2 regions of the Lactobacillus sp. B4026 genome follow, and region 1 is predicted to be linked to the other one. Evidence: predicted binding sites of a transcription regulator. Region 1 holds the regulator's gene; the other holds the start of a gene.

Region 1 (6,268 bases):
AATCACGTGAAAATGTTACTCATGTTACTCTTGATAATTTGTTTGACACAATGAAGAAAGAGAATATGAAGGAAGTCGATGTTGTCTTAAAGGCAGATGTTCAAGGTTCGACAGAAGCTTTGCAACAATCTCTAGAAAAGATTGAGGTAGAGGGCGTTCGCGTTAACATTATTCACGCAGGCGTAGGTGCCGTTAATGAATCTGATGTCACATTGGCTGGTGCTTCCAATGCCTTCATCATCGGCTTTAATGTTCGACCAACGGCAACTGCTAAGTCACAAGCTGAGGCTGATGGTGTCGATATTCGCTTATACAGTATTATTTACAAGGCGATTGATGATGTTAAGGCGGCTATGCAAGGAATGCTTGAGCCAACATACGAGGACAAGGTTGTCGGCAACTTAACAGTTCGTGAAACTTGGAAAGTTTCTAAAGTCGGAACTATTGCTGGTGCTTTTGTTGACTCGGGTTACATCACACGCGATTCTGATGTCAACTTAATTCGTGACGGTGTGGTCATTTATAACGGTAAAGTTGCTTCACTTAAGCGATTTAAGGATGATGCTAAAATTGTTAAGCAAGGTTTTGACTGTGGTTTGACAATTGAAGGCTATAATGACATTAAAATTGGTGATGAATTAGAAGCAGTTGAACAGCAAGAAGTTAAGCCTAACTAGTTTGACGGGGAGGAAAACATGAAACACAGAGTAGGTCGTGTTGAAGGAGAGATCCTCCGTGAATTAACCAAAATTCTGCGGAAAAATATTCGTGATCCACGCGTAAGCGATGTTACAATTACTGCAGTTGAATGTACTAATGATTTGTCGTATGCAACTGTTTACTACAGCATTCTTTCTGAAAATCCAAAAAAGGAAGAAGAAGCTGCTGCAGGACTTGAAAAAGCAAAGGGCATGATGCGTCATTTGCTTGGTCAAATTTTAACAGTTTATAAGGTGCCTGAATTAATTTTCAAGCGAGACAATTCAGTAAAATATGGTAGTAAAATTGATCGACTAATTGCTGAAGTTAAAAAGCAAGATGAAGATCGAAATAATTAACCAAAAAGCGCTGTTGGGCGCTTTTTTAGTGGGTAAGGTAAAATGATAAATGGAATTTTAGTGGTAGATAAAGACAAAGGCATGACCAGTGCTGACGTCGTCTACCATTTACGCAAAGCCCTTCATATTAGGAAAATCGGTCATGCTGGTACTTTGGATCCCGATGTAACTGGTGTTTTGCCAATAGCGATTGGTCAGGCTACCAAGTTAATTGAACTAATGCATACGCAAAATAAGAAATATGTGGGGACAGCTATTTTAGGCTATGCTACTGATAGCTATGATATAAGTGGTAAGGTTCTCAAAAGTCAGAAGTTGACTGATCCGATTGCAAAAGAAGAAATTGAACAGCAAATGCAAAAATTCGTTGGCCAAATTGAACAGGTACCACCAATTTATTCAGCTGTCCGGGTTAATGGTAAGCATTTATATGAATACGCTCGTGAGGGTATCGAAGTAGAACGGCCAAAAAGGCAAGTGCAAATTTTTGCCTATGATACTATGTCTGAACCGGTATTTGATTCAAAAACCAGTTTTCAAGAATTTGATTTTCAAATTGAATGTAGTAAAGGTACATATGTAAGATCCCTTGTTAATGACTTAGGCACCCGGCTCGGGGTTCCAGCCGTGATGAAAACATTACGCCGGACTGCAAGTTCTGGTTTTACCATTGATCAAGCGGTTAAACTTGATCAAATTATTGCTCATCCTGATGAAGTGACCAACTTTATTCAACCAATTGATGCCTTTTTTAAGGACTATGAAACTTGCGATTTAACTAGTGGTCAATGGCTAAAAGTAAAAAATGGCAATTCAATTCCTTTGAAAACGAATGCAAAAAAGGTTGCATTAAGGTACAATAATAGCGTTAAAGCAATCTATCAAAAGGATGATGCTGTTTATCGCCCTGATTTGATGCTGTTACAAAACGAATAGGTGAAATGAAGGTTATTTATCGTGCACATTATCCATTTAACTTACCCCATCGGCGAAAAGCTATTTCCAACTAATATTATCTTAGCGCTTGGTTTTTTTGATGGCGTCCATCTCGGACACCAACAGTTAATTAAAATTGCCAAAAAAAAGGCAGACGACAAGCACTTGCCCTTGGTTGTAATGACCTTTGACCGTCATCCTAAAGAGGTTTACCAAAATTCACAAGTTACCTATATAGATAATTTAGGTGAAAAAGCCTATAAAATGCAAAAACTTGGTGTCGACTATTTATTGGTCATGCATTTTAATGAGCAATTTTGCCAGTTAACTGCACAAGAATTTGTTGATAACATTGTCGTCAAACTGGGTGCTGACACGGTAGTGGCTGGCTTTGATTATACTTATGGTCCCAAAGATATTGCTAATATGAAAAATTTCCCTAAATTTGCTAGAGGCAGATTTGAAATAATTGATGTTCCGAAACAATCTTATGATGGTCAAAAGATTGGCTCGACGGAAATTAAAAAGGCAATTACTGCTGGTCAGATGGACTTAGCAAAAAAACTTTTGGGTGCGCCATATGTTATGTCTGGGACAGTAGGTCATGGTCTGCGTAATGGACATAAATTGGGCTTTCCTACAGCTAATCTAGTATGGGATACTAACAAAGTGGTGCCAAAGGTTGGCGTGTATGCAACCCGAACTAAAATTAAGGGTCAATGGTATGACTCAATGACTAGTGTTGGCTATAATGTAACTATTAATGATAATAAGAAGATTTTTATTGAATCTAATTTATTTGGGTTTAATGAAGAAGCTTATGACGAGGACATGGTTATAAAATGGTACAAGTATACACGTGGTGAGATTAAGTTTGCTAACTTGAACGAGCTAAAAATGCAGATGAAACAAGATGAAGCTGAAATAAAGGCTTATTTTGCCCAGAGAAACTAATAAATTCTTCCGGTTAATTAGAAAACTGCATTTTGTCATAAAAAAGTTTAGCACTCGACTTGACATTCTGCTAAAAACTAGTATCATAATAATTGTTAGCACCTGATAAGTATGAGTGCTAAAAGTGAGGGCGATTTTTATGTTGACCGAACGTCAAGAATTAATTTTAAAGACAATTATTAATGATTTTACGCAAACGCATGAACCGGTTGGATCTAAAACGGTCATGAATCAGTTGCCAATTAAAGTTTCTAGTGCAACTATTCGTAATGAAATGGCTGCTTTGGAAGACAAGGGATTACTTGAGAAAACACACCTTTCAAGTGGACGCGTACCGTCTACAGAAGGGTATCGGTATTACTTAGATAATTTACTTGAACCTCTTCAAATCCCGTCGTCTGTTTACCAGAAAATTGTTAGTCAATTAGATCAGCCTTTTCACCAAGTCAACGAGATTGTACAGGAAGCTGCCAAAATTCTTTCTGACTTGACTAATTACACTGCTTTTGCAGAGGGACCCGAAAATAGTGATTTAACTATCACTGGCTTTCGAATCGTACCGTTATTTAATCGCCAAATTATGGCAATCTTGGTAACTAGTGATGGTAACGTCCATAGCCAAGTTTACAGCTTACCTTATAATGTTCACGGTGATGAAGTAGAAAAAGCTGTGCGGATGATTAACGATGAACTCGTAGGAAAAGCTTTAAGTGAGATAACTCCTACCTTGCTTAATCAGACCTTGGGTAAAAAGCTAACGAGTAATCATGTAAGTGAACTAATTGATTTAGTTGAAGATGTTATTAACGATGCTGCTAGTGAGCAGATGTACGTTGATGGTCAAATCAACTTATTGAATAATAGTTCGTTTGATGATGTTTCTAGCTTGCGTTCACTATATGAATTGATTGATCACAATGATTTGATTTCTAATTTTGTTGATGACAAGACTAATTCAGATGGTGGTAAATATCCGGTACGTGTAAGTTTGGGTTCTGAATTGTCAAATGATTTGTTAAGAGATTATAGTCTGCTTACGGCAGAGTATAGCGTTGGCTCCCATGGCAAGGGCATAATTGCTTTACTTGGCCCGAATAATATGCCATATTCACAAGTTATTGGCCTTTTGGAATACTTTAGAAATGAATTGGCTAAGAAACTACTTGAATATTATGGTAGGTTTAAATAAAGGAGGTTAGCCGTGAGTAAGGAAAAATATGTTAGCGAAAAAGATTTGGCCAAAGATAAAAGTCAAACAGAAAAAGCTACAAAAGATGAAAAAAGCAAAGTAAATACTAAGGCTGACGAACACGAAGATCAAAAATCCGCAGAAAAAAAGCTTGCGGAAAATTTAGCCAAAGCTCAAGAAGAAAAGAAAGACTTGGAGGACAAATTCCTTCGTAGTCAAGCGGAAATGCAAAATATGCAAAATCGCTACAATAATGAGCGTGCACAATTAATCAAGTATGAATCACAATCTTTAGCAAAGGATGTTCTACCAGCAATGGATAACCTTGAACGTGCCTTGAATACTAAAGTAGATGATGAAGCTTCTAAACAACTTAAAAAGGGTGTCCAAATGACTTTGGATTCTTTGATTAAGGCGATGAAGGATCATGGTATCAGTGAAATTGAAGCTGAGGGAGCTAAATTTGATCCTAACTTACATCAAGCAGTACAAACTGTAGAAGCTGAAAATGATGAACAAAAAGATCACGTTGTTCAAGTTTTACAAAAAGGATATTCATATAAAGATCGTACACTAAGACCAGCAATGGTTGTTGTTGCACAATAATTGAAAGGAAGATTATTAATGTCAAAAGTTATCGGTATTGACCTCGGAACCACTAACTCAGCAGTAGCAGTTTTAGAGGGTAAAGAACCAAAGATTATTACTAACCCAGAAGGTAACCGTACCACTCCATCCGTTGTCGCATTTAAAGATGGTGAAATTCAAGTAGGTGAAGTTGCTAAGAGACAAGCAATCACTAACCCTAACACAATTTCATCAATTAAGCGTCATATGGGTGAGACTGATTACAAAGTAAAAATTGGCGATAAGTCTTATACTCCACAAGAAATTTCTGCCATGATTTTACAATACATCAAGAAGTTTTCTGAAGATTATTTAGGTGAAAAAGTTACGGAAGCAGTTATCACCGTACCTGCATACTTCAACGATGCACAACGTCAAGCTACTAAGGACGCTGGTAAGATTGCCGGTTTAGAAGTTAAACGGATCATCAATGAGCCTACTGCATCATCACTTGCTTACGGTCTTGATAAAGATGCCGAAGACGAGAAAGTATTAGTTTACGACCTTGGTGGTGGTACATTTGATGTTTCTGTATTGCAACTAGGTGACGGCGTCTTCCAAGTTCTTTCGACTAACGGTGATACTCACCTTGGTGGGGATGACTTTGATAATAAGATTATTGACTGGCTTATCAAGAACTTTAAAGATGAAAATGGCGTTGACCTTTCTAAAGACAAGATGGCTTTACAACGGTTAAAGGATGCTGCTGAAAAAGCTAAGAAAGATTTATCAGGTGTATCATCAACTCATATTTCTCTTCCGTTCATTTCTGCTGGTGAGTCTGGTCCTCTTCACCTTGAAGCTGACTTAACTCGTGCTAAGTTTGATGAATTGACTGCTGATTTAGTTGATCGTACCAAGATCCCATTTGATAATGCGTTGAAGGATGCCGATTTAACTGTTGGCGATATTGATAAAGTTATTTTAAACGGTGGTTCAACTCGTATACCTGCTGTTCAAGAAGCAGTTAAAAAGTGGGCTGGTAAGGAACCTGACCATTCAATCAACCCGGATGAAGCTGTAGCTTTAGGTGCTGCTATTCAAGGTGGGGTTATCTCTGGTGACGTTAAAGATGTCGTATTACTTGATGTTACACCACTTTCATTAGGGATTGAAACAATGGGTGGCGTCTTCACTAAATTAATTGAGAAGAACACCACAATTCCAACTTCAAAGAGCCAAATTTTCTCAACTGCAGCTGATAATCAACCAGCAGTAGATGTCCATGTTTTACAAGGTGAACGGCCAATGGCAGCTGATGACAAGACTTTGGGTCGCTTTGAGTTAACTGACATTCCTGCTGCTCCTCGTGGTGTACCACAAATCCAAGTTACATTTGACATCGATAAGAATGGTATCGTTAATGTATCTGCTAAGGATATGGGTACTGGAAAAGAACAAAAGATTACTATTAAGAGTTCTTCCGGCTTATCTGATGAAGAAATTCAAAAGATGCAAAAAGAAGCTGAAGAACATGCTGAAGAGGATAAAAAGAAGAAGGAAG
Region 2 (6,268 bases), on a different contig from region 1:
GAGCTTGAGCAGAAACTTTTTGATGAGTTTAGTGGTAAGGCAAAACAACCATTTTCGATTGAAGTCCTGTCCTTTGGTTTCAAGTATGGTATGCCAATCGATGCGGATATCGTTATGGATGTTCGTTTTTTGCCCAATCCGTTTTATATTCCTGAATTGCGACCGTTTACTGGTTTAGATAAGCGTGTTGCCAAATATGTAATGGAAAAAAACGAAACAAAAGTCTTTTACAAGAAGTTATTAGATTTACTGGAAACAGCTGTGCCCGGATATATTAAAGAAGGCAAGGGTAAATTAACAATTGCGATTGGTTGTACTGGTGGACAGCATCGGAGTGTCGCAATTGCCCAGCAGCTTGCTCATGATTTATCCCAAAATTATTCAGTTGATATTACGCACCGCGAAATTAGTCGCTACACTAGAAAAAGGTGAAAAAATGACCTATGAAGATTCTAAAATAATTAGAGTTACTAAAAGCAGAAGACCACAAATCGTTGTTATTGGTGGCGGTACTGGCTTACCAGTAGTTTTAAACGCCTTAAAGGATCAAAATGCGCAGATTACTGCCATCGTTACCGTATCGGATGATGGTGGCTCGTCTGGTTCGATTAGAAACTTTATTAACGTTGTTCCACCTGGTGATATTAGAAATGTCTTAGTTTCATTAAGTGATATTCCTCAGGAAGAAAAAGATATTTTTCAATATCGGTTTGATTCATCAGATTCATTTTTCTCCGGGCACGCGATTGGTAATTTAATTATCGCAGCGTTAAATGAAATGCATGGTAATATTTTTGATGCCGTGCAATCTTTATCACGCATGATGCGAGTTGATGGTCATGTTTTTCCAGCTTCAAATGAACCCTTGACACTAAATGCTGAATTTATTGATGGCACAGTTCAAGCAGGGGAAAAGGAGATAACTAATAAAGATAAACGGATTAAGCGTGTTTGGGTAACTGATACAAATTCTACTTCTGAGCCAGAAGCCGTTTCGCCCGTTTTAGAGGCCATAATGCAGGCTGATGCCGTAGTTCTGGGACCGGGAAGTTTGTTTACTTCAATTTTGCCGAACCTAATGATTCCGAATTTAGGTGAGGCTGTAAAGAAAACGCAAGCTGAAGTTATTTATATTTGTAATATTATGACTCAGCTTGGTGAAACAGATCATTTCTCTGATTGTGACCATGTATCTGTAATTAATAATCATCTTGGCGGTCATTATATTAATACAACATTGGTTAATGGGGCCAAGATTGATATGTCAAAATTTGACCCGGATGATTACGATGCTTATATTGAGCCGGTTAAAAATGATTATGCTGGCTTAAGGCAGCAAGGGTGCCGCGTCATTACCGATGATTTTATTGATCAACGAAGTGGCCTTGTTTTTCACGATGGGCAAAAAGTGGCTAAAGAAATTATTAATCGGGCGTTTGCGGCAATGTCCCGCAGAAAGAGAATGGATTAGTTAATGGCAAGCTATGCGAGCAAGGTAAAAAAGGAGTTAACGTCGCTACCAATTCATCCTGAGCATGCAAAAGCTGAATTAGCGGCATTTTTACGAATGAACGGCGTGTTAAACTTTCATGATCACATGTTTAGCCTTGATATTACGACCGAAAATCCTGCAATTGCGCGTCGCATTTTTTCTTTAATTAAAACTGCATATAAGGTCGAACCATTATTAATAGTTTCACGAAAAATGAAGCTTAAGAAAAATAATCAATACTTGGTTCGACTGCAAAATCACGTTAAAGAAATTCTAACAAATTTGGAAATTTTAACTCCCGAGGCAGGATTAATTACCCGTATTCCCAAAAGAATTATTAATTCGCGTGAAGGTGCTATGTCTTATTTGCGAGGTGCTTTTTTGGCCAGTGGCAGCGTTAATAACCCTGAAACAAGTCGCTACCACCTTGAAATCTATTCTGCTTATGAGGATCATAATAATGATCTGCTTAAGCTGATGAATCATTATTTTAAGCTTAATGCGAAAACAACTAAGCGGCGGCGAGGTTATATCGTCTACTTAAAAGAAGCTGAAAAAATTGGTGATTTTTTACATATAACTGGTGCAATTAATGCCATGCTTTCTTTTGAGGATCTCAGAATAATGCGTGATATGCGGAATTCAGTTAACCGACTGGTTAATTGTGATACGGCTAATTTGAAAAAAACGGCAACGGCTGCCGCTAAACAAGTTGAAGACATTGAGCTGATTGATAATAAAATTGGCTTAGAAAACATTCCCGAAAAATTACAGGGAATAGCCCGTCTGCGATTACAGAACCCGGAACTTTCTTTAAAAGAAGTAGCCGAAAAAGTACCAGATGGACCGATCTCGAAGTCGGGCGCTAATCATCGGTTTGCCAAACTGCATGAGATGGCTGAAACATTAAATGAATAACAAAAAGAGCTTTGAAAATTATTCAAAGCTCTTTTAATTTGGCTGTATTTAACTATTTCTTTTGATTAACCATGATTTCGTCAATCAAACCATAATCTTTTGCTTCTTCAGCAGTCAAGTAGTTGTCACGTTCAGTATCCTTTTGGATCTTTTCTAGTGGCTGACCAGTTGTCTCGTGTAAAATCTTATTGATCTTTTCACGACTCTTTAAGATCTCATTGGCTGCAATTTGAATATCAGTTTGTTGACCTTGTGCGCCACCCAAAGGTTGGTGAATCAAGACAGTTGAGTTTGGCAAAGCAAAACGCTTACCCTTAGCTCCACTGGTTAAAAGAATTGATGCCATTGATGCAGCCATTCCAATTGCAATGGTTGAAACATCTGATTTGATAAAGTTCATGGTGTCCATGATTGCCAAACCAGAAGTAATTACTCCACCTGGTGAATTAATGTATAGTGAAATGTCCTTTGTGTTGTCTTGGGCATCAAGGAATAATAATTGGGCAATAATTGAATTGGCCATATCATCATTAATCTCACCACTAAGCATAATAATTCTATCTTTTAACAAGCGTGAATATATGTCATAGGCACGCTCACCACGGGCAGTTTGTTCAATAACTGTAGGTACAAGCATATTTCTACCTCCTGAATTAAAATTCATATCTATTAGCACTCTAATAAGTACAGTGCTAATTAAATCACTTACATCAAAACCTGTCAATGAAAGTGTATTAATTTTGTATTCTAAGTTACAACATTCTTATTATATAATACGAAGAGTAAACTAAATTTTTGGAGGAATAATTTTGAAGCTTATTAAAAAAATAGCAACAATGACGACAGCATTGATAGTCTGCTTACCAGCAACGACTGGATTGTGTGCAACTCCAGTCGTAGCTGATTCCAGTACTACGCAGCAAACACCGGCACAAAACAATTCTAATAAGAATTCTGTCTCTGATACAGTTGACAATAATGAAAATAATGGTGAAAGTGCTGACGATGACGATGGCAACGGTAATAGTAATACGGATGCAAAAACACCGACTAATCCGAAGAATCCTAATGATGGGGATAATGGCGATCAAGACAAAGAAAATAAAAAGAAGCCAAAGCAGATTATTACTGGTTATGCCATGATGACTAAAGTTGCCGGTAATAAGAATTATAAAGTTTGGCAAGACGTTAAAAACGGTAAGGTTGTCAAAAAAGTCGCTGACGGCATCAATTTTCAATATAATCACATTCAATCTGACCAATTGATTGAAACAAAGAAATACCGCTACTGGCGAATTTATGTTGACGGTCGTAAGGTCGGCTATGTCAATGAAAATTATTTTGCAAGAAATGAAATTGCTGTCCCTAAAACAGTCACTTTAGTTCGTAATGATGGCTATGAATTTCCTACAAGAGATGCTATTTCCTATGCAACTAACTATATGGGAACAGTAATTGACAATGATAATGTCAAGGTGTCGCGTGATACTATACCATGTGCTACTCCAAAAACTTATAAAGTGAAATATACATATGGTAAAGCTACTGCTACTGTTAAAGTTACGGTTAGAAAGAGTACTAAAGAGGGAATTGCCGACCCAGACGTAACTAACAGTTTACCAGCTCAACCAGGTACTAATGATCACCAAGCATGGAAAACACACTATGGTTCTTCAGTAAATTATGTTAGTCCAACTGAATATTCACCGGAAACTGAAAAGCACACTTTGACAAGTGGTAATTTAACGCTGAAGACTAAGTTCTATCAACCAGTTTTACTCAGTGTTAAAGATCCTAGTGATGATAATATTAACCGTGTAGGTCATATCCCAGAAGGCGTTACTGTATCAAAGGGATGGGCATACACTAGTTTATTAAGCCATACATATTTAAGATCAGGACACATTGTGGGTTATGATTTAAATAAACTAACTAGTCCTTATAACGCCCAATACTTACTCGATATGTCACAAAAGGATTTTAACAATTATGTAAAACACGTTAAAGTTAGTCCTTATATTCCAATTGGACATGGTCAAGCCATGGGTTCAAGTGACAAATATATCTATGTTTTGAACAATGATAATACTTTGAAAGAGAGCAGCGATTCTGAAGAATTATTACAAATTCGGAAGAGTGATATGCAAATTAATAAGATTTGGACCATTAAGACTTGGGTTGGTGACCAAGACAATCCACGTTACTTCCATAACGGTGTTGTGATGAATGATTATGAAATGTATACTGTTTATCACGATGTTAAGAATAATCGCTACGAATATTGGCAATTAACTCGTACTGGTGACAACTGGTATCCAAAATTAGTTGGAAAAACAGATGGTAATTTTGTTAATAACAACTCTCCTGTTCAAGGATTTACCTACGATCCTGAACATAAGAACTTCTATCTTGCCTTTAATGATTTAATCTTTAAGATCGGTCGTGACGGCACATTAAAAGATCATTATTCATTTGATACAGGCCGCGAGATTGAAGGAATTTCGGTCAATAACGGGCAATTATATGTTAATTTAGCTCAAAGAGCTGAATTGTTGGTAAGTATGAAAATCGATTAATTTGAATAAAGTAAAAAGCAAGAACAGCTAGTTCTTGCTTTTATTATTCTTTTTTTGACAATCTGGGCAAATACCAAAAATCTCCAGGTGACTTGCAGATGTAATAAAACCTGTTTGTTTTTCTGCCTCAGCGCGCATTCGATTTTCAACCGTTTCAAAATCTGGATAATAAACATCTGCAATCTTGCCACATTGTTTACAAATGATATGAAAATGGGGCTCGACAAAGTAGTCATAATGAAGAGAATCATCACTATTCTTAATTTCAATCACTATTCCTGCATCGACTAGTTTATTCAAAGTATTATAAACAGTAGCACGGTAAGTAGGTTCGTTACCACTGATTGCCTGAAAAATAGTGCTAGCGGTGGGATGATTATGGTGCGACATTAAGTATTGTAAAATTTTTAAACGAGGCTTGGTAACCTTTAAATTATGTTGGCGCAATAAATTTTCTGCATCTGTTAAATGTTCCGACATGAAGATCATCTCCTCAGACTTTTTACACCTAGTTTAGCATTAAATTATAGAAAATAGCTGATTCTACATAATCAGTTTAATTATTTTTTAGTTTACTGATCAAAATATTTGAGCTAATTCTAGCTCGTTATCAATGTGATTAGCAAATAAACAGTTTTTTTGCGCAAATTTGATTTAATAACTATTGCTTTAGTCATATAAAAGTGCAAAACTATACTTATAGTTTTATATAGAAAGGTAAAAAGTAGATGAAGAAAAAGTTGAAGCATAATTTACTAATTGCCAGCGCTACAGTTGCAATTAGCTTATTTTTTGTGGGGAGTAATTCAAATATTCAGGCAAAAAACTACCATCAAGCTGTAACTAAGATCGCAGGAGATGGTAATTTTGCTGTTTATCATCGTGTATCCAAGAATGGCCCAGCAGGTAAGTTTACCTCGACTAAATATTTTAAGCATGGCCAAATTCAGTCAAAGCAGTCGTTAGCGACAAAAAAGGGAACATTTTGGAAAATTATCGTTGATGGTCGTCCGGTAGGCTGGGTAAACCAAAACTTTTTTGCAAGAAATGAAATTTCTGTGGCTAAAAAAATTAGTTTAGTTCAAAATAGTGATTTTTCATTTAAGACCAGGGATGCAATTAATTACGTGACTAATGGTGCTGGTACTGCAGTTAATGTTGGTAAAGTAAATGTATCCAAAGCAAGTGTTAGTTCTGCAACTCCTGGAAAGACTACTATTGAATATCAATATGGCAAGGCTAAGGCTAGTGTAGATGTGACCGTGCGTGATGATAAAAATGA

What was found. Region 1 encodes HrcA, which represses chaperone genes, less so after heat shock. Its sites were predicted from a motif close to TTAGCACTCNNNNNNNNNGAGTGCTAA; they were not measured.
Region 2: the regulator HrcA is predicted to act here: its motif matches at 3,080-3,106, upstream of clpP (ATP-dependent Clp endopeptidase proteolytic subunit ClpP).

Annotation. Positions count from the first base shown of each region.
Region 1 covers NZ_JAFNPD010000002.1:121,217-127,484, forward strand. The annotation lists gene infB (translation initiation factor IF-2) at 1-677, shown strand, start outside; gene J3U69_RS02470 (ribosome-binding factor A) at 696-1,058, shown strand; gene truB (tRNA pseudouridine(55) synthase TruB) at 1,101-1,994, shown strand; gene ribF (riboflavin biosynthesis protein RibF) at 2,016-2,948, shown strand; gene hrcA (heat-inducible transcriptional repressor HrcA) at 3,088-4,137, shown strand; gene grpE (nucleotide exchange factor GrpE) at 4,150-4,743, shown strand; gene dnaK (molecular chaperone DnaK) at 4,762-6,268, shown strand, end outside.
Region 2 covers NZ_JAFNPD010000001.1:235,961-242,228, forward strand. The annotation lists gene rapZ (RNase adapter RapZ) at 1-432, shown strand, start outside; gene J3U69_RS01240 (gluconeogenesis factor YvcK family protein) at 437-1,471, shown strand; gene whiA (DNA-binding protein WhiA) at 1,475-2,410, shown strand; gene clpP (ATP-dependent Clp endopeptidase proteolytic subunit ClpP) at 2,463-3,047, opposite strand; gene J3U69_RS01255 (GW dipeptide domain-containing protein) at 3,220-4,986, shown strand; gene J3U69_RS01260 (Fur family transcriptional regulator) at 5,014-5,466, opposite strand; gene J3U69_RS01265 (GW dipeptide domain-containing protein) at 5,715-6,268, shown strand, end outside.